2 regions of the Enterococcus sp. LJL51 genome follow, and region 2 is predicted to be linked to the other one. Evidence: predicted binding sites of a transcription regulator. Region 2 holds the regulator's gene; the other holds the start of a gene.

Region 1 (10,289 bases), on a different contig from region 2:
TGGAGGAGAACCAATCAGTTTTGATACACTGTGTTTCTCCATGTATTCACTCATGTCAAAGCGGACCATCGTATCTTCTGAACCGAATAATTCAAAGGCTAACTGTTTAGCCAGCTCAGTTTTACCCACACCAGTTGGTCCAACAAAAAGGAAGGAGCCAATTGGACGGTTCTTTTTGCCTAAGCCTACCCGATTTCTACGAATCGCTTTCGCTACTTTATCAACAGCCGCATCTTGCCCGATTACATTTGCTTTCAAATCATCAGACAGATTTTTCAGCTGTGTTTGCTCTTTTTCTTTCAGCTCGCCGACTGGAATTCCTGTCCGCTGCTCAACAATCGCTTCAATAACTTTTTCTGTGATAACCGGCATTTCATCATCGCTGACTTGTTTTTCCTTCATAACCTGCAGCTTGTTAATCTGATCACGGTAGTAAGCAGCTTTTTCAAAATCTTCTTCGGCAGAGGCTTGTTGTTTTTGCTGTTCTGCTTCCGCTAATTTCCGCTCAATGGTTTTTGGATCAGCAATCTGAATTGTTAGGTTCATTTTTGAACCAGACTCATCAAGCAAGTCAATTGCTTTATCAGGTAGAAAACGATCTTGAATGTAACGGTTGGAAAGATAAGCAGCAGCCTTAATCGCTTCATCAGTGTATTTCACATGATGATAATCTTCATAGCGCTTTTGAAGTCCTTGCAAAATTGCAATAGTTTCCTCTACTGAAGGCTCGTCTACACGAACTGGCTGCATTCTACGTTCTAATGCGGCATCTTTTTCAATAATCCGATATTCGGTTAATGTAGTAGCTCCGACCATCTGCAGCTCACCTCTAGCAAGTGCCGGCTTCAGGATATTTCCTGCATCCATATTTCCATCACCAGCTGCTCCGGCACCAACTAATTCATGAACTTCATCAATAAACAGGATAACATTTTCCGCTTGTTTGATTTCCTCAATCAATTTTTGCATTCTTTCTTCAAACTGACCTCTGATACCTGTTCCTTGAACAAGAGAAGCAACATCTAAGCGAATCACTTCTTTTTCAAGCAGCTTTTGAGGAACATCGCCATCGATTATTTTTTGGGCTAGTCCTTCTACAACTGCAGTTTTACCAACACCAGGCTCACCAATCAAAACAGGGTTATTTTTGGTTCTTCTGTTTAGGATTTCAATTACACGTTTGATTTCGTCATCACGTCCGACTACGGGGTCGATGTCGCCTTTTCTGGCAGCTTCAGTTATATTGATGCCATACTCGCCTAGTAAGCCGGAAGCTTGTCCTCCTCCTCGCGGCGGTTGTCCGTTAAAGCCGTTGCCATCGCCAAATTGTGTTGGCGGCGTCTGCTGACCTAAGCGGTCTCCCTGCTGCATTTGCTGAGAAAGAGAGCGGTATAAATCATCTAAGCTTCCAAAGCCAAACGGGTCCTGAGACATCGTAGGGGAAGTATTATTTGCTTGTGCTTTTAATTTTTGATAGCAGCTTTGGCAATAGTCCAGCTGTTTCCTTTGACCATTGACATTTGCATATAAGTGAATCGTAGCTTCATTTTGCTTACAGTTTTGACAAATCATCTACTAAAACACGTCCTTTCACTTTTAAAAGAAATCAGTCAAATAAAAGGTCAAAAAAACAACTGACCTTTATTGACCTTTGAGATTATTATAGCATGTTTTATTGAAGAATCAAGTATTTCAACTCGTTATGTATAAGTAATAAACCTTGCTAGAATCTCAAGTTTAGACAAATCAGCGGCTTTCATTTAAAATAATAGAGATTTCAAAAAGGGAGGTGGAAATTTCCTATGTTCGAAAACCCGTTTGAGGAACGAATTCAGCAGCTGAAAGAGGGGGAAATCAGCGAAATAGTCGTTGAGAGAAACGATTTCAATCTATTCAGAGAGGCCTGGAAAGTTCTTCCTGATCGGACTAAAATTATCGGGGAAGCTGGGCTGAACGGAGAAATTATTTACCGATTCGTTAAATAGTTTGAAAAGGTTTACGTGATTCCTTAAAAAATCGTTGAAAACAGTTGTAACAATATCAAAAAAATGGTAATCTTAAAAATTGAAAGGGTTGTTCCAAAGGCGCTTTTGTGTTGTTAAGAAAACCCTAACATAAAAAAATATTTTACTTACGAAGGAGACCGATTCATATGGAAAAGAAAGACTTTCACGTTGTAGCAGAAACAGGGATTCACGCACGTCCAGCTACATTACTAGTACAAACTGCAAGCAAATTTAACTCTGATATTAACTTAGAGTACAAAGGTAAATCAGTTAACCTTAAGTCAATCATGGGAGTTATGTCTCTTGGTGTAGGCCAAGGCTCTGACGTAACTATCACTGTAGACGGTGTTGACGAAGCGGACGCAATTGCTGCAATCGTTGAAACAATGAAAAAAGAAGGATTGTCTGAATAATGTCTGAGATGCTTAAGGGAATTGCCGCAAGTGATGGTGTTGCAATTGCTAAAGCCTATCTTCTTGTACAACCAGACCTTTCTTTCAGCAAAACTTCTGTAGAAGATACTGCAGCTGAAGAAGCTCGTTTAGATGATGCATTAGCAAAATCTACAGTAGAACTTCAGGCTATCAGAGAAAAGGCAGCACAAAGTCTTGGTGAAGAAGAAGCACAGGTTTTTGATGCACACTTAATGGTTTTGGCTGATCCGGAAATGATCGGACAGATCAAACAAAATATTCAAGATAACAAAGTAAATGCTGAAGCCGGTTTGAAAGAAGTTACTGATATGTATATCGGTATGTTCGAAGCAATGGACGATAATGCGTACATGCAGGAACGTGCTGCTGATATCCGCGACGTAGCAAAACGTGTTTTAGCACATTTACTAGGGGTAACTTTACCAAACCCTTCAATGATCAACGAAGAAGTAATCGTCGTTGCTCATGACTTAACTCCAAGTGATACAGCTCAGTTGGATAGAACGTATGTAAAAGCCTTTGTTACCGACATTGGCGGACGTACATCGCATTCAGCGATTATGGCTCGTTCACTGGAAATCCCTGCAATCGTGGGAACAATGGAAATCACTGCTAAAGTTAAAGCCGGCGACATTTTAGCTGTTAACGGTATTGATGGAGATGTGATTTTAGATCCTACAGATGCAGAAAAGGCTGACTTTGAAGCTAAAGGGAAAGCATACGCTGACCTGAAAGCCGAGTGGGAAAAGCTGAAAAATGCAAAAACAGAAACTGCTGACGGCAAACATTTTGAGTTAGCTGCCAACATTGGTACACCAAAAGATTTAGAAGGTGTTCATAATAATGGCGGTGAAGCGATTGGTTTATACCGTACAGAATTCTTGTATATGGATTCACCTGATTTCCCAACAGAGGAGGATCAGTACGAAGCATATAAAGCTGTTCTTGAAGGCATGGATGGCAAGCCAGTTGTTGTTCGTACGATGGATATCGGCGGAGACAAAGAGCTTCCTTACCTGCAGCTGCCTCATGAAATGAATCCATTCTTAGGTTACCGTGCATTGCGTATCAGCTTATCTGAACAAGGAGACGATATGTTCCGTACACAAATGCGTGCGTTGCTTCGTGCTTCAGTTCATGGTAATCTGCGAATCATGTTCCCAATGGTTGCTACTCTGAAAGAATTCAGAGCAGCGAAAAAAATCTTTGATGAAGAAAAACAAAAATTAGTAAGTGAAGGAAGCACAGTTTCTGATACGATTCAAGTTGGTATCATGATTGAGATTCCTGCAGCAGCAGTGATTGCTGACAAATTTGCTAAAGAAGTTGACTTCTTCAGTGTTGGAACAAATGATTTGATTCAGTATACAATGGCTGCTGACCGTATGAATGAACGAGTTTCTTACTTGTACCAACCATATAACCCATCAATTCTACGTTTGATTAAAAACGTTATTGATGCAGCACACGCTGAAGGAAAATGGGCTGGTATGTGTGGAGAGATGGCAGGAGATCAAACAGCTGTACCTCTATTAGTTGGTATGGGACTGGATGAATTCTCTATGAGCGCAACATCAATCCTGAAAACTCGCAGTTTGATGAAACGTTTGGATACTACTAAGATGGCTGAACTAGCGGATCGTGCTCTTAACGAGTGTGATACTATGGAAGAAGTCGTTGAATTGGTTGAAGAATACACAAAATAAGTCATATTTAAATCATTACCTAGACAGATTCACTCTGACTAGGTAATGATTTTTTGTATTCAATTAGAGCGATTTTTAAGATTCAACACAATAAAATTTTATTAAAATGATTTATTCTTAACAAATAACTAATCTTCTTGCTGTATAGTGAAAGCCAGTAAAATTTTTAGGAGGACTACTATGAAACGTAAACAAAAAATCAGTGCAATCGCTTTGGCGATGCTTTTATTATCTGTCGGTTTATATAACGGAAAAACGGCTTTAGCAACAGAAGAAAGTACTGGAGCAGCAACAGAGAGCTCAAGTACGACTGAGACCTCCAGCAGCTCTGAAGAAGCGCTGCAGATTAATGCTGTTGCATTGGGAAATGCTCTGACAAAGGAACAGCAGGACTACACACTGGAGAAGCTTGGTATAAAAGGAGAAACCCCAATCTATACAACTAATGGTCAGGATTTGATGAGCTTTATTCCCGATGGGGGATTCAATGCGGAATGGGCTGTTTATAGTTCTGTGCGTATGGAGACGGAGCAGAAGGGCTCGGGGATTACTGTGGATATTGCCACACCTGAGAATATCACTAGAATTACTGCTGCACAGTATCAAAATGCCGCTTTAACAGCAGGAATTTCTGATGCGAAACTGACAGTTGCTTCGGCCGTGCCAATCGACGGTTCCGGCGCGTTAGCCGGCGTCTATAAGATTGTTGAAGAATCAGGCGGAATAATCAACAGAGACCGTGTAGAGGTCGCTCAGGACGAAATGGACGTACTCTCTAAAATCACTGAAGAAAATAAAGAAAAGGACGGCTATACAGATGAAGCGTTAAATGCTGCACAGGAACAAGCCAAAACGGAATTGGCAGCTAAAACAGCCGATGGTCAGACGTTAACTCAAAAAGATATCCAGGAAGCTGTAGAAAAGGCTTTGAAGAGTCAAGGAATAGAAGATGTGATGACCTCAGATCAGGTAACTGAGTTGACTACCTTAATGAGCGACATGAAAGACAAGAATATTTTTGAGGATTTCGTAGGAGAACTGGACTTAACCAAAGCTAAGGAACAGCTCCAAGAGAAATCAAAAGGTGTGTGGGAGCATATTAAGAGCTTCTTTACTGGGATTTGGAACGCTATTACTGGCGGGGAATAGCAAGCCTAATTAAGCTCAATGAAGTGAAGAACAAAGTAGATATATGGCTGCAGAGGTTGTTACAAAAGTGTTCAGCTCCGAGAAAGCTGCTTTTGGAATACCGTTTATTCGGTTTTAGGGATGTCAAAAGTCTGGGATTTTGTTTATGTCCCGGACTCTTTTTTTCGGATAAAACGGCAGCTGGATAATTGGTTTTAATACGGAATAATTGCTGACAAAATCAAAATATGCTTCAATAGGATGAAAAGCATCGGAGGAGTAGCAATGACATTGAATTATCAAGATATTGAAAATGCTGTGAATCAAGAGGAAAATGCAGGAGGTTTTGCTTTGTTGATTCAGCGCTTTAAGAATCTAGGGGTCAAGCGATATGATTACTTTGTAGAAGAAGGAGTCTACCGCTACTATGATGAAAATTCAACTATTGATTTGCGAATGAACGGTGTTGCTAAAACTGTTGCAGAACAGCCTTCAGCTTCAGGCATAAAGGCAGCTGTGACAAAGGCTCAGGCAGGTATGATTGATTTTGAGGGCTTCTGTCAGCTCGCCGGAAAAGCGGGGATTAGTTATTGGATAACTGATTTAGAGCAGATGGTAGTTTCTTATCGGGATGTTAAAAAAAATGAGATACTAGCTGAGCCGATTCCGCTGATTACTGAACAATAATTGAAGAATTGTCTTGAATCATAAAAAAACAGAAATTCTTCTGATGGATATCATCTAAAATATTTACATTTATCCAGTGATAGTGTACTATTTAAAGGTATGCATAAAGCAAATATGATGTATAAATAATGTTATTCGGAGGGAATTTAATGTCTGCGAAATGGGAAAAAAAGGGCACGAATGATGGTGTGTTAACTTTTTCAATCGATAGCCAAACAATCGAAAAAGGCTTAGTACAAGCTTTTAACAAAGTAAAGAAAAACCTGAATGTTCCAGGTTTCCGTAAAGGGAAAGTATCTCGTCAAGTATTTAACCGTATGTATGGTGAAGAAGCATTGTACGAAGATGCATTGAATGCTGTTTTACCAGAGTCATATGAAGCAGCGGTAAAAGAAGCAGCTATCGAACCAGTTTCTCAACCTAAAATTGACGTTGAAAGCATGAATAAAGGTGAAGACTGGGTTATCACTGCAGAAGTAACTGTAAAACCAGAAGTAAAACTTGGTGAATACAAAAATCTGACAGTTGAAAAACAAGACCGTGAAGTAACAGAGGAAGATGTTGATGCACGTTTGAAGCGTGAACAGGAATCTTTAGCTGAACTGGTTATTAAAGAAGATGAAGCAGCTGTAGACGGCGATACTGTAGTTATTGACTTTGAAGGCTTCAAAGATGGTGAAGCATTTGAAGGCGGAAAAGGTGAAAATTACGCTCTTGAGTTGGGTTCAAACTCATTTATTCCTGGCTTTGAAGCACAGCTGGTAGGTAAAAAAGCCGGTGAAGAAACAGAAGTAAAGGTTACTTTCCCAGAAGATTACCAAGCTGAAGATTTAGCTGGTCAAGATGCTGTATTCAATGTTAAAATCCATGAAGTGAAAGCAAAAGAATTACCTGAACTGGATGATGATTTTGCAAAAGATGTAGATGATTCAATTGAAACATTAGCTGAGTTGAAAGAAAAATACCGTACAGAGCTGACTGATGCTAAAGTAGCAGCTGCTGAAGAAGCGAAAGATGAAGCAGCTATTCGTTTAGCCGTTGAAAATGCTGAAATCGTTGATTTACCACATGTGATGGTGCACGATGAAGTTCACCGTTCGATGGATGAATTCCTAAACAACATGCAGCGTCAAGGAATCGCTCCTGATATGTACTACCAGTTAACTGGTACAACTGAAGCAGACCTGCATAAGCAGTTTGAAGGGGAAGCGGAAACTCGTACAAAAACCAATCTTGTGATTGAAGCAATTGCAGATGCAGAAGCTATTGAAGTATCTGAAGCAGATATTGAAGCTGAAATCAAAGATTTGGCTGAACAATACAATATGCCGGAAGATCAAGTTCGCCGTGTGCTGACTGAAGATATGCTGAAACATGATATCCGCATGAAGAAGGCTGTTGAAGTAGTAACTGAAACAGCGACTGAAAAATAAACCAGGTATGCTGAATTGAAAATGAGGTCGGGCTTCGTCCGGTCTCATTTTTTGTTTCATTCATACAAGTCAGCATAAATAGCATAATCGATAACCGTATGCTATAGTTTAATTATGTAGTTTTGCTTGTACAAGTTGTTTCGGCACATTTAATTATTTGTTATAGTACTTTTTTGAAACAGATTGATAGACTAAACAAAACCAATGAGATAGTCACTGTCTGATAGAGATTGCTATCGATAATTTACTAACTAATGATGAAGGAGGGGATAGAATGAAAAAAACTGGAAAAATGTACATGATGGCTCAATTGAGAAGCAGCTCTTCTGAAGAATTAACAGAGCTGTTGAAAGACTGGCTAAGTTTTATAAGAATTCTGACAGATCCCCAATACTATCGGATAGACGATGATGATACACAGCCGTTTGATTTATTCGCAATCAAGGATCGATTTGAACAATTGACAGAAAAGGATAATCTCTGGCTGAAGCTCCACGCAGATGGTGGAGAATTTCAAATACATGTTTCCGGTTTATCTATCATGGAGCGAAATATTCTTGATGCTGAGGTATTCTCAAAGTATCAAGGAATGATAGAGAACTATTGTGACACTAGAATGGAAAAATGTGGTATTTACGGGTATGTACGCTCTTTGGATGAGTATCTTTACAATAATGTAGAACGTCCGGATAAACGTGATTTTGAGACTGCAGACGAGCTTAGGCAGCTGCCGAAAAGATACAACAATAACAAAGAAGTGGTTGTTGACTGCAATCAGCTAGCCGGCTATGATATATTTTTTAAAGGTCTTTGTCTGACTTCTTGTTGGAAAATGTATTACTCCAGCTTGTATTATCAGATTATTCCCAAACAAATTTTTCAGGAAGTACAACGTGTCCAGACGATTGAAGAATTGAAAAACGATGTAGTGAAAATCTCATTGTTTATCAATCCGTTCAAATGGGATGCAGAGGTCAATCAAGATTTTCAGCAATTCTATAGAGAACAGATTGGCGTGGATCAGCTGGTTTGGAATAACGGCGTAGGAATCCTGAAGGCACCGGTTATTGAATTTGCTTTTATTGACCAGGTTGTTCAGACTGTTCAATATCAGAACGATCAGCTCCAGCCTGTTGAAAAGAAGAAGGCTACTTTTTTTGTAACACGCAGCAGCGATTACCTGCGGAATCTTTATTCAGAAAATCGAACAAAGGGGATTTTAAATGTTCAGGCATACTTCCCTTGGATTGATCATCCTGGTAAGAAAATGATGAATTATCGTGTAGTTAATCCTGAATTGGCTCTAGATAGAGGCGTTTCAGCGTATGAATTCTACATAAGACAATATCTGGAAATCAAGGTAGTAGATGAGAAATATGAATCTTACTTAGCAGTTTTACGCTTTTACTTGCCGGATGATGCACTTAAAGAGCTTCCGTTGGATGAGCTTCAGCATAGATTGTTTGATGCGAATATCAGTAATATGAATCAGAAAGAAGAAGCTGTGTATTTTGATTTGAAAAAAGCAGAAAATCATCTGAGAGTAGCGTTTTTAAGCGCAGATCAGTTAGATCCGGATGAGTTAAGTCTTGTACACAGAGAAGAATAATTGCATGATTAGAGATAAAAGGCTAGGATAAAAGTGCTTTATTTTAAGAAATAGACCGTTTATTTGGATTTAGGCAGACTAAGGGTTTGGGAATTTGTTATTATCCCAAACTCTTATTTTTTTATTTATTTATATTATGAGTATTTTATTTGGGAGGTTTCCCAAGTTGGTTTCGTGATTTGGCTAAGGTCAATTTGAGTTTACTAAGCAGACTTTATATAATAAAAGTGAGCTTGTCTGAGAAAATTTTGTAAAGCAGCATTTTTATCGATTATTATGAATGAGGCTGGTTGCTAAAACTTGCAAATATGGCAAGAATGTTAAAAACTTGATAATTTAAAACAGGAAGAAGAGGATTTGATGACAAAGAACATTTTGATAGTAGACGATGATAAAGAACTTTGTCAGCTCTTGAAAAGGCAGCTACAGCTGGAAGGCTACCATGCAGTCGTTAGTTATGCTGGTCAAGAAGGTTTGACTGCGTTTCGTAAAGGTCGTTTTTCTCTAGTTTTACTGGACGTAATGCTGCCGGATAAAAGTGGTTTTGAACTGTTGACAGAGATTAGAAAAACCAGTACAGTTCCAGTTTTGATGCTTACAGCAAGGGATTCCGAGATAGATAAGGTATCTGGACTACGCATGGGGGCTGATGATTATTTAACGAAGCCTTTTCTGCTTAACGAGCTGATTGCCAGAGTTCAGTCGATGATTCGCAGGTATACAGTTTTCAGTCAGCCGGATGAAGGAGAACAGCTGCATTTTCCTGGTCTTATACTAGATTATTCTAAGCGGCAGGCCAAGCTGAATGATTCTCTGCTGCGGCTCACTGCAAAAGAGTTCGAGCTGCTCTATTTTCTCGCCTCTGAACAGGGACGGGTTTACACAAAAGAACAAATCTATACCTATGTGTGGAAGGGGACTTATGCTTACGACGACAGCAATATTATGTCGTTCATTAGTAAACTGAGGAAGAAAATTAGAAATGAACAGCTTCAGCTTGATTATATTGAAACGGTGCATGGTATTGGCTACAGATTTAACCCGGAGGTATAAGGATGATTTTATATACTATGTTGATTGGCTTGTGCGCAATTATCGTGCTTCAGTACCTGGCAGCTGGAAAAACGAAGAAACAGCTAGCGGCTATTTCTGAAACACTGGATGATGTGGCAGCTGGTAATCTTGACCGCAGATTATACGCTTGTGAAGGGGATATAACGAGTGAAGTCGTTTATAAAATCAACGAAGTTGTTATTCAAGCTAAGATACGGGCGGTAGAACTAGAC
Region 2 (10,289 bases):
TTTCAAAAAATTGAGCCGGCATCTATGAAGTACCTGACCAGTTTAAAACAAAAAGAAGAACACATGGAAGCGCTAGGCGTAGACATTCTTTATATTATTGACTTCACCTCTGCATTTGCAAAGCTGCCTCCACAGGAATTTGTTGATCAATATATTGTAGCGCTGCATGGAAAAGTTGCAGTATCCGGGTTTGACTATACTTACGGACCTAAGGATATTGCTGATGTTGCTCATTTTCCTGAATATGCCAAGGGGCGGTTCGATGTTGTTACTGTTCAGAAGGAAGAGCTGGAGGGGCTGAAAATTAGTTCCACACGTATTCGGGAAATGATGGATGATGGTAATATGGAAGAGGTTACTGAGCTATTAGGGTATGTGTATGAAACTGAAGGAACAGTTGTTCATGGAGATGCACGGGGAAGACAACTTGGTTTTCCTACTGCGAATATTCAAGTGAAAAGTATTGTTAGACTACCTCGAATCGGCGTTTATGCTACTCGGATTAAAATTGGTAATCAGTGGTATGCCGGAATGGGATCCATTGGGCATAATGATACATTTGGTGAAGGTAGGGAGTTAACAGTAGAAGTCTATATTTTAGATTTTCATAAAGACATCTATGGTGAGCAGGTTACTGTCCGCTGGGACCACTATCTGCGTGATCAGGTCAAATTCAATGGGGCAGACGCCTTAATTAGCCAACTGAAGCAGGATGAGCAGGATACTGCGGATTATTTTGCAAAAAGGAAAAAGTGAAATAAAGCAGCAAGCTATAGTTAAAGCGACTCTTGCATAACTGCAGTTGGCAAGAGAAGAATCCTATTGGTGAGAGAGTCAGTGCTTCTAATTGATGCGCACTCTTAATTAAGGACAGGTTGAGTATAAGACGTTTTAGATCTCATGTTCAACCTGTCTTTTGTATATTCGTGATAATTAGTTTCTCAACTTTAGCAGTGTAGCCTCTAATTGCATTTAATTTGAACGTTTTTTACAAATCACAGGCTGGGAACTGCTTTCTTATCTTTTCATAAATAGCTAATAAATCGTAGGGATTAAGCCGCCATCTGCACGTAAAGCAGAGCCGGAAAAAGATGAGGCATACGGGCTGGCAACAAAAACGGCCAACCGACCGATTTCTTCAGGACGAATCAGCCGCTGAATCTGTGAAAGAGGACGATGGTTTTTCATAAAATCATGTTCCCATTCATCTGAAGGAAGACTGCTATCCTGGTACATGTCCTCAAGCATTTTCTGAACACCTTCAGTCAAAGTAGAGCCAGGCATAATCGTATTTACCGTTACATGAGTACCTACGGTCAGCTTCGATAAGCTTTTTGCTAAGGATAGATTCATTGTCTTCGTCATACTGTACTGGGCCATTTCTCCTGACGGCATCAAGGCCTCTTCGCTGGCGATAAAAATAATTCGTCCGAAATCCTGTTTCAGCATAGCTGGTAAATAATGGTTGGCTAGAGCATTACCGGCTAAGACATTAACCTTGAAAAAATGTTCCCAAATATCATCGGTGATAGCCCAATAATCCATTGGCTGAAAAATACCCATGTTGTTAACTAAAATATCTACTTTAGGAAAGGTATTGAAAAGCTTCTCACGTTCTTCTAATTTTTCTAAATCAGCTGGGGCCCCATGTGGGTCAGTTTCTGGAAACAGCTGCTTAATCTCCTCAACAGCATGCATCACCTGAACTTTATCTCGTCCGTTAATAATCACATCTGCTCCTTCGCGTGCCAGCTCAATAGCGATGGCTTTTCCAATTCCTTTGGTGGAACCAGTAACAAGAGCAGTTTTTTTAGCTACATTCATCTCCATAATAAAAACCTCCTTTAAAAGTCAAACGTATCGGGATCTGGTCCGACGCGTAGATTTTCGTTCAAATTAGTTATTGCCACCATCTCTTCATCAGATAATTCAAAATCAAACAGCTGTGCATTACTTTTCATCCGAGCAGACTGCACAGATTTTACTACCAGCAGAATATCCTGTTGAACAGCCCAACGCAAAACTATTTGTGCGCTGGAACGCTGGTGAGCTGCCCCAATCTTTTGTAGGAGGGGGTCATTTAATATTCTGCCCTGCATCAATGGTGACCAAGCCTGAATATGGGTATTATGCTGTTTACAAAAATCCCGTAATTTCTGCTGGTTCAATTTTGGATGCAGCTCAATTTGATTGATGACAGGTAGAACGGTTGCGAAACTTAGCAGCTTTTCTAAATGCTGAATCTGAAAATTGCTGACGCCGATAGCCTTAACTTTTCCAGCTTTGTATAGGTCCTCCAATGCTTTCCAGGATGTCTCAAATGCATCTGTTCCAGGCCAGTGAATCAGGTATAAATCAAGGTAGTCCAGCCCTAGAAGTGACAAACTATTTTCAAAAGCAGTTATTGTTTCGTCATAGGATAAGTGATTATTCCAAAGCTTGGAAGTCACAAATAGTTCTTCCCTTGCTATATTTGCTGCTGCCATTCCTTTTTTTATTCCAGCGCCTGTACCAGCTTCGTTTCCGTAAATTTGAGCAGTGTCAATCAGGCGGTAGCCTTGAAGAATTCCTTCAGAAACCACTGCTTCTGTTTCTTCATCAGGTATTTGAAAAACCCCTAAGCCTAACCCGGGAATTTGGCTTCCATTGTTTACTATTATTTTTTCTTCTAATGAATGAATCATTGATTTTCCTCCTCAAGCTTTTTCTGAAATTACTATATAACGGAATTATCCAAAAGGATAGTACCGACTTTTTTGTGCTATACTAACAAAAAAGTATCAATTGTGAAACTAGAAGGATTGGAGCGAAAAAATGAAACAAAAAATTTATAATATTGGTGTTGAAGCTGCGATGGAGGTTATTGGCGGGAAATGGAAACCGATTATTTTATGTAATTTGCGTCATGGTGCATTGCGTCCAAGCGACTTGCAGCGTAAAATTCCGGGAATTAGTCAGAAAATGCTGACTCAGCAGCTGCGTGAATTAGAATTGGATAATATTGTCAAACGAAAATCATACAATCAGGTACCGCCAAAAGTAGAATACTCATTGAGTCCATATGGAGAAACACTGGAAATTGTTTTGGATGGATTGTGTCAGTGGGGCACGATGCATGTGACCACCTTGCAGAATCAGGGGGAAGAGGTACTGCTTTTAGCAGAAAGTTGATAGAAAATGAAGAAAATTGAGCGTGTTTTATCAATCATTATTTTACTTTTAGAAAATGATGTTATTTCCGCTTCTGAGCTGGCTGCACGTTTCGGCGTTTCTAAGCGAACAATTTTCAGAGACATTGAAACGATTGAATATGCAGGTTTTCCGATTCACTCAGCTTTTCAAAAAACAGAGCTATTGTACTGAATCCTCAAGAAGTGTTGCCAATAGATACTCTGATTATCTGTATCCAGATGGCACTAACCTACCATGATAAAAAATAGAACTGAAAGATGCCAAACAGACTCTCTATAACCTATGCGGATAATATGCTAAAATAGACGGAAACATCCAGTGTTTAACTGGCGGCTTAAGCTTGAAAAGCAACCGAAGGGCGCTAGAAATGATTAAAATTTGAACGATGATACAAGTGAATTTTTTCTAATGGTTTCCATGGTGTTAATATTGTGTGATTTTGGTTTTTGGAAGGAAAATGAATAGAATGACGATAAACAATGATTTAAGAAACAACAGCAAAATTTCAGCTTACATTCACATACCATTCTGTGAGCATATCTGCTACTATTGCGACTTCAATAAAGTTTTTCTGGAAGGTCAGCCGGTAGATGAATATATTGAAGCGCTGCTAAAAGAGATTCGTCTGACATTGGCGCAATCCCCTCGAAAAAAGATGGAAACAATCTATATAGGCGGCGGAACACCAACATCGCTAAGTGCAGAACAGCTGGACCGCTTGCTGTTTGGTGTGAGGGAGCTGCTTCCTTTTGATGACTGCAACGAGTTTACAGTAGAAGCAAATCCGGGAGATTTAAGTCGAGAGAAGCTGAAAGTAATGAAGAATTATGGTGTAAACCGTCTATCAATGGGGGTTCAGACCTTCGACGATCAACTGCTGAAAAAAATTGGTAGAAAACATACCGCAGCTGATGTCTACCAGACAATGGACTTTTTAGACAAAGAGGCATTTGAGAATGTTAGTATTGATTTAATTTATGCGTTGCCAGGGCAGACGCTTGCCAGCTTCCAGGATACACTTCAGCGGGCAATTGATTTAGACCTCCCTCATTATTCATTGTATTCACTGATATTGGAAAATAAAACGATGTTTATGAATTGGGTGAGACAAGGAAGGCTGACTCTTCCTGATGAGGATGCGGAAGCAGGGATGTTTGAAGAGACAATCAAAAAAATGGCGCAGACGAACAGACAACAGTACGAGGTCAGCAATTTTGCGTTGAAGGGAAAAGAGAGCCAACACAATCTTGTGTATTGGAATAATGAACATTATTATGGATTTGGTGCTGGAGCCAGTGGTTATCTGGGAGACAATCGTTACCGTAATTACGGACCCATTCAGCATTATTTAAAACCCTTGCGTGAAAATCGTCTGCCAGTATTAGAAACTGAACATTTAACTAAGAACAATCAAATTGAAGAAGAAATGTTTCTGGGACTAAGAAAGCTAAGCGGTGTAAACAAAAAGCGTTTTGTAGAAAAGTTTGGCATTGACATAACGACAGTTTACGGGGAAGTTATTCCTTCACTAATCAATAAGGGATTATTAGTTGAAACAGCAGAGGCACTTCGCCTCAGTGAAAAAGGACTATATATTGGAAATGAAGTCTTTGAATCCTTCCTTTTGGATGCTTAATAACAAGAAAAAAGAAAACTATAGCAATTTTTAGCACTCGGTTATAAAGAGTGCTAAAAATTGCTGTTTTTTTCTTGACAATCATGATAGAACTTGCTATATTAATAATTGTATTAGCACTCATTAGATAGGAGTGCTAATGGAGGGTGGTATTATGATTACTGAAAGACAAAAAGAAATCTTGAGACTTATCATCCAGCAGTACACAACTACGGGGACACCTGTAGGTTCGAAAAAATTGATGGAGGATGGAATCAAGTCCAGTTCTGCCACAATTCGAAATGATATGAAAGCTTTAGAGGAGCAGGGATTGCTGCTTAAAACCCATTCTTCTTCTGGAAGGGTTCCGTCTATGAACGGCTATCGCTATTATGTTGATTACCTGCTGAAACCAGCTGAGGTAGAACCGGGAGAATTAAATAGTATTCGCCAGTCCTTTGGCTCAGAGTTTCGGGAGATTAATGATATCATTGAACAATCTGCGAAAATCTTATCTGAGCTAACCAGCTATACAGCGTTTTCTTTGGGGCCGGAGGTTAAGGAAAGAAAATTAACAGGATTTCGGATGGTTCCTTTGAATGATCGGCAGGTTATTGCTATCATTGTTACTGACAAAGGAAATGTCGAGAGTCAGGTATTTGCTATCCCAAACACTGTTTCCAAAGAAGATTTAGAAAAAATGACTAATATTATCAACGAAAAGCTTGTTGGGCAGCCTTTGCTGACCGTTTACCATCGTTTACGCACAGAGATTCCAATGATTCTGCACAGGTATTTCCAAACGCCTGAAGGGATGATGAATCTTTTCGACACGATGCTGGGGCACATTTTTGAAGAGAAGGTTTATGTGAGCGGTCGTTTGAATCTGCTGGATTTTGGCGTTAGTATGGATCACAGTCAGTTAAAATCAGTTTATTCTTTTATGAATAACACAGAAGCGCTGACCAATCTGCTGGAAATGACTGAAACAGCTGCAAGACCAATTAGCTTTAAAATCGGTTCGGAAATCGGCAACGATTTACTGAAAAGCATGAGCATGATTACGGCAACCTATGAAGTTATCGGACATGGCAAAGGAACTATCGCATTACTGGGACCGGCAAGTATGCCGTATTCTAAAATATTTAGTCTAGTTGATGTATTTAGAAATGAGCTGGCTTCACAGTTAGGCTCTTACTATCGATTTCTTGATGGATAGCGCTTTGGTGATATTCTTAAAGATAAATTGAATCTACGAAACGGGAAGGGAAGTTGCTGGATTGAACAAAGAAGAAAAAGAAGAGCTTCAGGATCAAGTAGAAGAAACAGCTTCGGAAAACACAGAACCTGAACTGACAGAAACAGAAACACTAAAGAACGAGCTTAATGAAATGGAAGATAAGTTCCTGCGGGCCCGTGCAGAAATTGCTAATATGAGCAATCGTTTTAAAAATGAACGAGAGCTGCTGGTTCGTTACAGATCACAGGATTTAGGGAAAAAATTATTGCCGGCTCTAGATAATTTAGAACGGGCAATGGCGATTGAAGTCGACGATGAACAAGGCGCAAGCCTGAAAAAGGGCATCGAGATGGTTTATGAAAGCATGATCTTTGCCTTGAAAGAAGAAGGAATCGAAGAAATACCGGCACAGGGAGAGTCTTTCGATCCGAATCTTCATCAAGCAGTTCAGACAGTTCCGGCTGATGATGGTGTTGCTTCAGACACAATTGTAGAGGTTCTGCAAAAGGGCTATAAGCTACAGGATCGTGTTCTGCGCGCCAGCATGGTAGTCGTTTCTCAATAAATAAAATAAGCACATTCAATTTTAAAATTAAAATAGAAGATAGGAGAAATAAACATGAGTAAAATAATTGGTATTGACTTAGGAACAACAAACTCAGCAGTTGCTGTATTAGAAGGCGGAGAAGCAAAGATTATTGCGAATCCAGAAGGAAACCGTACAACACCTTCTGTTGTATCTTTTAAAAATGGAGAAATTCAAGTAGGGGAAGTTGCTAAGCGTCAGGCAGTGACAAATCCTCATACAATCGCTTCAATTAAACGCCACATGGGTGAAGCTGGCTTTAAAGTGGAAGCTGAAGGTAAATCTTATACGCCTCAGGAAATTTCTGCAATGATTCTGCAATATCTAAAAGGTTTTGCAGAAGACTACCTAGGTGAAAAAGTAGATAAAGCAGTTATTACTGTTCCAGCATATTTCAACGATGCACAACGTCAGGCAACTAAAGATGCTGGTAAAATTGCCGGGTTGGAAGTTGAACGGATTGTCAATGAACCAACAGCAGCAGCATTGGCTTATGGTTTGGACAAAACAGATAAAGATGAAAAAATTCTAGTATTTGACTTGGGCGGCGGTACATTTGACGTTTCCATCCTTGAGTTAGGCGATGGTGTCTTTGATGTATTATCTACTTCTGGAGACAACAACTTAGGTGGGGATGATTTCGATAACAAAATCATTGATCATATGGTTGCGGAATTCAAGAAAGAAAACGGTATCGACTTAGGTCAGGATAAAATGGCATTGCAGCGTTTGAAAGATGCTGCTGAAAAAGCGAAAAAAGATTTATCAGGTGTTACAAGTACACAAATCAGCTTACCGTTTATTACAGCCGGAGATGCAGGTCCGCTTCACTTAGAAATGAACTTGACTCGTGCAAAATTTGATGAGCTAACTGCTGATTTAGTAGAACGGACAAAAATTCCTGTACGTCAGGCATTAAAGGATGCAGCATTGAACGCTTCTGATATTGATGAAGTGATTTTAGTTGGTGGTTCAACTCGTATTCCAGCGGTTGTTGAAGCAGTTCGTAAAGAAACGAATAAAGAACCAAATAAATCTGTGAACCCGGATGAAGTAGTGGCAATGGGTGCGGCTATTCAAGGGGGCGTTATCACTGGTGATGTGAAGGACGTTGTACTATTAGACGTGACTCCTTTATCACTAGGTATTGAAACAATGGGCGGCGTATTTACGAAGCTGATTGACCGCAACACAACGATTCCAACAAGTAAATCTCAAGTATTTTCTACCGCAGCAGATAACCAGCCGGCAGTAGATATTCATGTACTGCAAGGTGAACGTCCAATGGCGGCAGACAATAAAACATTAGGAAGATTCCAATTGACAGATATTCCAGCTGCTCCTCGCGGTGTACCGCAAATCGAAGTAAGCTTTGATATCGATAAGAACGGTATCGTGAACGTACGTGCGAAAGATTTAGGAACACAAAAAGAACAAACAATTACAATTAAATCTTCTTCAGGTTTATCAGACGATGAAATCGAACGCATGGTGAAGGATGCTGAATCAAATGCGGAAGCAGATAAACAACGTAAAGAAGAAGTAGATCTTCGTAATGACGTAGACGCTTTGCTGTTCACTGTAGACAAAACATTGAAAGAACTTGAAGGTAAAGTTGATGCGGATGAAGTGAAAAAAGCAGAAGATGCTCGTGATGAACTGAAAGCAGCTGTAGAAGCAAATGATATCGAACAAATGAAAGCTAAACGTGATTCATTAAACGAAATCGTTCAAAATCTAACAGTTAAATTGTATGAGCAGGCAGCTCAGCAACAAGCACAGGAAAATCCGGAAGCAGCTCAAGGCGGCGCAGATGATGTTGTTGATGCAGACTTTGAAGAAGTCGACAAAGACGAACAATAAGCAGACTGCCTAAAAAGAAGTCAGGAAAGAGGTCGGGACAGAAGCCGGAAACTGCTTCTGTCCCGCCGTTTATTGTAGAGAGAAAAATAATTTTCTGATAATCAAAAAGGACACTGCCAATGTTGATTTTACATAAATGTATTTAGGTTTTACTTGAATTATGGTATGATTACAACGGTGCTTTTGTTGTAAAAGACTAAAAAAGGCAGTCAGTGCGGAGAAAACAGGCGGGAATAAACCAGATATTTTTTGCATGTATGTGTCTGATGTGACGCCGAATTCTCTATAAGCAAAACCTTTGTTTCTGATCACACTGCTTCTGATTGTCAACTATTCAAGTTTTGAGTGATGATGGCTAAGGTGTATCTATACTCAAGGGAAATACAAGTTGGAGGGAAACCAATGGCTACAAAACGAGATTATTATGAGGTACTGGGGCTGTCTAAAGGGGCTTCAGATGATGAAATAAAAAAAGCGTACCGTAAACTATCTAAGCAGTATCACCCAGATATTAATAAGGAAGCAGATGCCGAAGATAAGTTTAAAGAAATTTCTGAAGCATATGAGGTTTTAAGCGACCCTCAAAAGAAAGCGGCGTATGATCAATATGGTCATGCAGGTACTGACCCGAATTATGGCGGTGCCGGCGGCTTTGGTGGTTTTGGCGGCGGTGGCTTCAGCGGCAGCAGCTTTGGCGGATTTGAAGATATCTTCGATTCATTCTTTGGCGGCGGTGGTGGACGTACTGTTGATCCGACTGCACCAAGACAAGGATCGGATCTTCAATATACCATTCAGTTAAAATTTGAAGAAGCGATTTTCGGTATAGAAAAAGAAATCAAATATAAACGTGAAGATGTTTGCGGCACTTGTCATGGGAATGGGGCTAAGCCGGGAACACAACCGGAAACCTGTCACAAATGTCATGGCTCTGGTTCAATCAATGTAGAACGTCAAACTCCATTAGGACGAGTTATGAGCCGTCAAACATGTGATGTCTGTCGCGGAACCGGAAAAGAAATTAAGGACCCATGTCCAACCTGTCATGGCTCTGGACATGAGAAGAAAGCACATCACGTGAAGGTTAAAGTTCCTGCTGGTGTGGAAGATGGTCAACAAATGCGCCTGGCTAATCAGGGGGAAGCTGGAATGAATGGCGGACCTTATGGCGATTTGTATGTTGTCTTTCATGTGGAGGAAAGTAATATTTTCGACAGGGATGGTGCTGAAATTTACTATGAAATGCCGTTAAGCTTTGTGCAGGCTGCACTAGGTGATGAGGTACAGGTACCTACTGTTCATGGAGATGTGAAATTAAAAATTCCTGCCGGTACACAAACTGGAACCAACTTCCGCTTACGTGGAAAAGGAGCACCTCGTTTACGGGGCGGAGCAAATGGCGATCAGCATGTGAAGGTGAAACTAATTACACCAAAAAATCTTAGTGAGGAACAACGGAACGCCCTTCGTTCTTTCGCTAAGGCAGGCGGACAAGAAATTAGTGAGCAGCAAGAAGAAGGTTTTTTCGATAAAATGAAAGATGCTTTTGGCGGTAAGAAAAAGAAATAGTTGAATAAATCGAAGAGAGACAGCTTCTATCAATAGAGTGCTGGTTAAAAATTAAGAGCTGTACTGGATTGTCAATTTGACAACTAGTACAGCTCTTTTTTTATAATTAGAACAGTCTTATTCATACTGCGTCAGCATTTGTCGGACACGCTGAGCAAGTTCTTCACGAACAAATGCGGGACCGTGACATATACATCGATTGCCAAAGCCTAAAAGGAGATGAT

Evidence for each region. Region 2 encodes HrcA, which represses chaperone genes, less so after heat shock. Its sites were predicted from a motif close to TTAGCACTCNNNNNNNNNGAGTGCTAA; they were not measured.
Region 1: a site for HrcA is predicted at 1,691-1,717, ahead of ACYSNQ_RS11260 (ATP-dependent Clp protease ATP-binding subunit). Genes of this name have one in related genera too.

The regions. Positions count from the first base shown of each region.
Region 1 covers NZ_JBTXLW010000011.1:73,785-84,073, forward strand. The annotation lists gene ACYSNQ_RS11260 (ATP-dependent Clp protease ATP-binding subunit) at 1-1,572, opposite strand, end outside; gene ACYSNQ_RS11265 (hypothetical protein) at 1,803-1,985, shown strand; gene ACYSNQ_RS11270 (phosphocarrier protein HPr) at 2,153-2,419, shown strand; gene ptsP (phosphoenolpyruvate--protein phosphotransferase) at 2,419-4,146, shown strand; gene ACYSNQ_RS11280 (DUF1002 domain-containing protein) at 4,327-5,295, shown strand; gene ACYSNQ_RS11285 (DUF1398 family protein) at 5,560-5,961, shown strand; gene tig (trigger factor) at 6,111-7,394, shown strand; gene ACYSNQ_RS11295 (hypothetical protein) at 7,669-9,003, shown strand; gene ACYSNQ_RS11300 (response regulator transcription factor) at 9,364-10,056, shown strand; gene ACYSNQ_RS11305 (sensor histidine kinase) at 10,059-10,289, shown strand, end outside.
Region 2 covers NZ_JBTXLW010000006.1:149,983-160,271, forward strand. The annotation lists gene ribF (riboflavin biosynthesis protein RibF) at 1-756, shown strand, start outside; gene ACYSNQ_RS08295 (SDR family NAD(P)-dependent oxidoreductase) at 1,036-1,830, opposite strand; gene ACYSNQ_RS08300 (aldo/keto reductase) at 1,845-2,684, opposite strand; gene ACYSNQ_RS08305 (winged helix-turn-helix transcriptional regulator) at 2,815-3,171, shown strand; gene ACYSNQ_RS08310 (helix-turn-helix transcriptional regulator) at 3,178-3,363, shown strand; gene hemW (radical SAM family heme chaperone HemW) at 3,659-4,828, shown strand; gene hrcA (heat-inducible transcriptional repressor HrcA) at 4,983-6,026, shown strand; gene grpE (nucleotide exchange factor GrpE) at 6,088-6,612, shown strand; gene dnaK (molecular chaperone DnaK) at 6,667-8,496, shown strand; gene dnaJ (molecular chaperone DnaJ) at 8,899-10,065, shown strand; gene ACYSNQ_RS08340 (helix-turn-helix transcriptional regulator) at 10,183-10,289, opposite strand, start outside.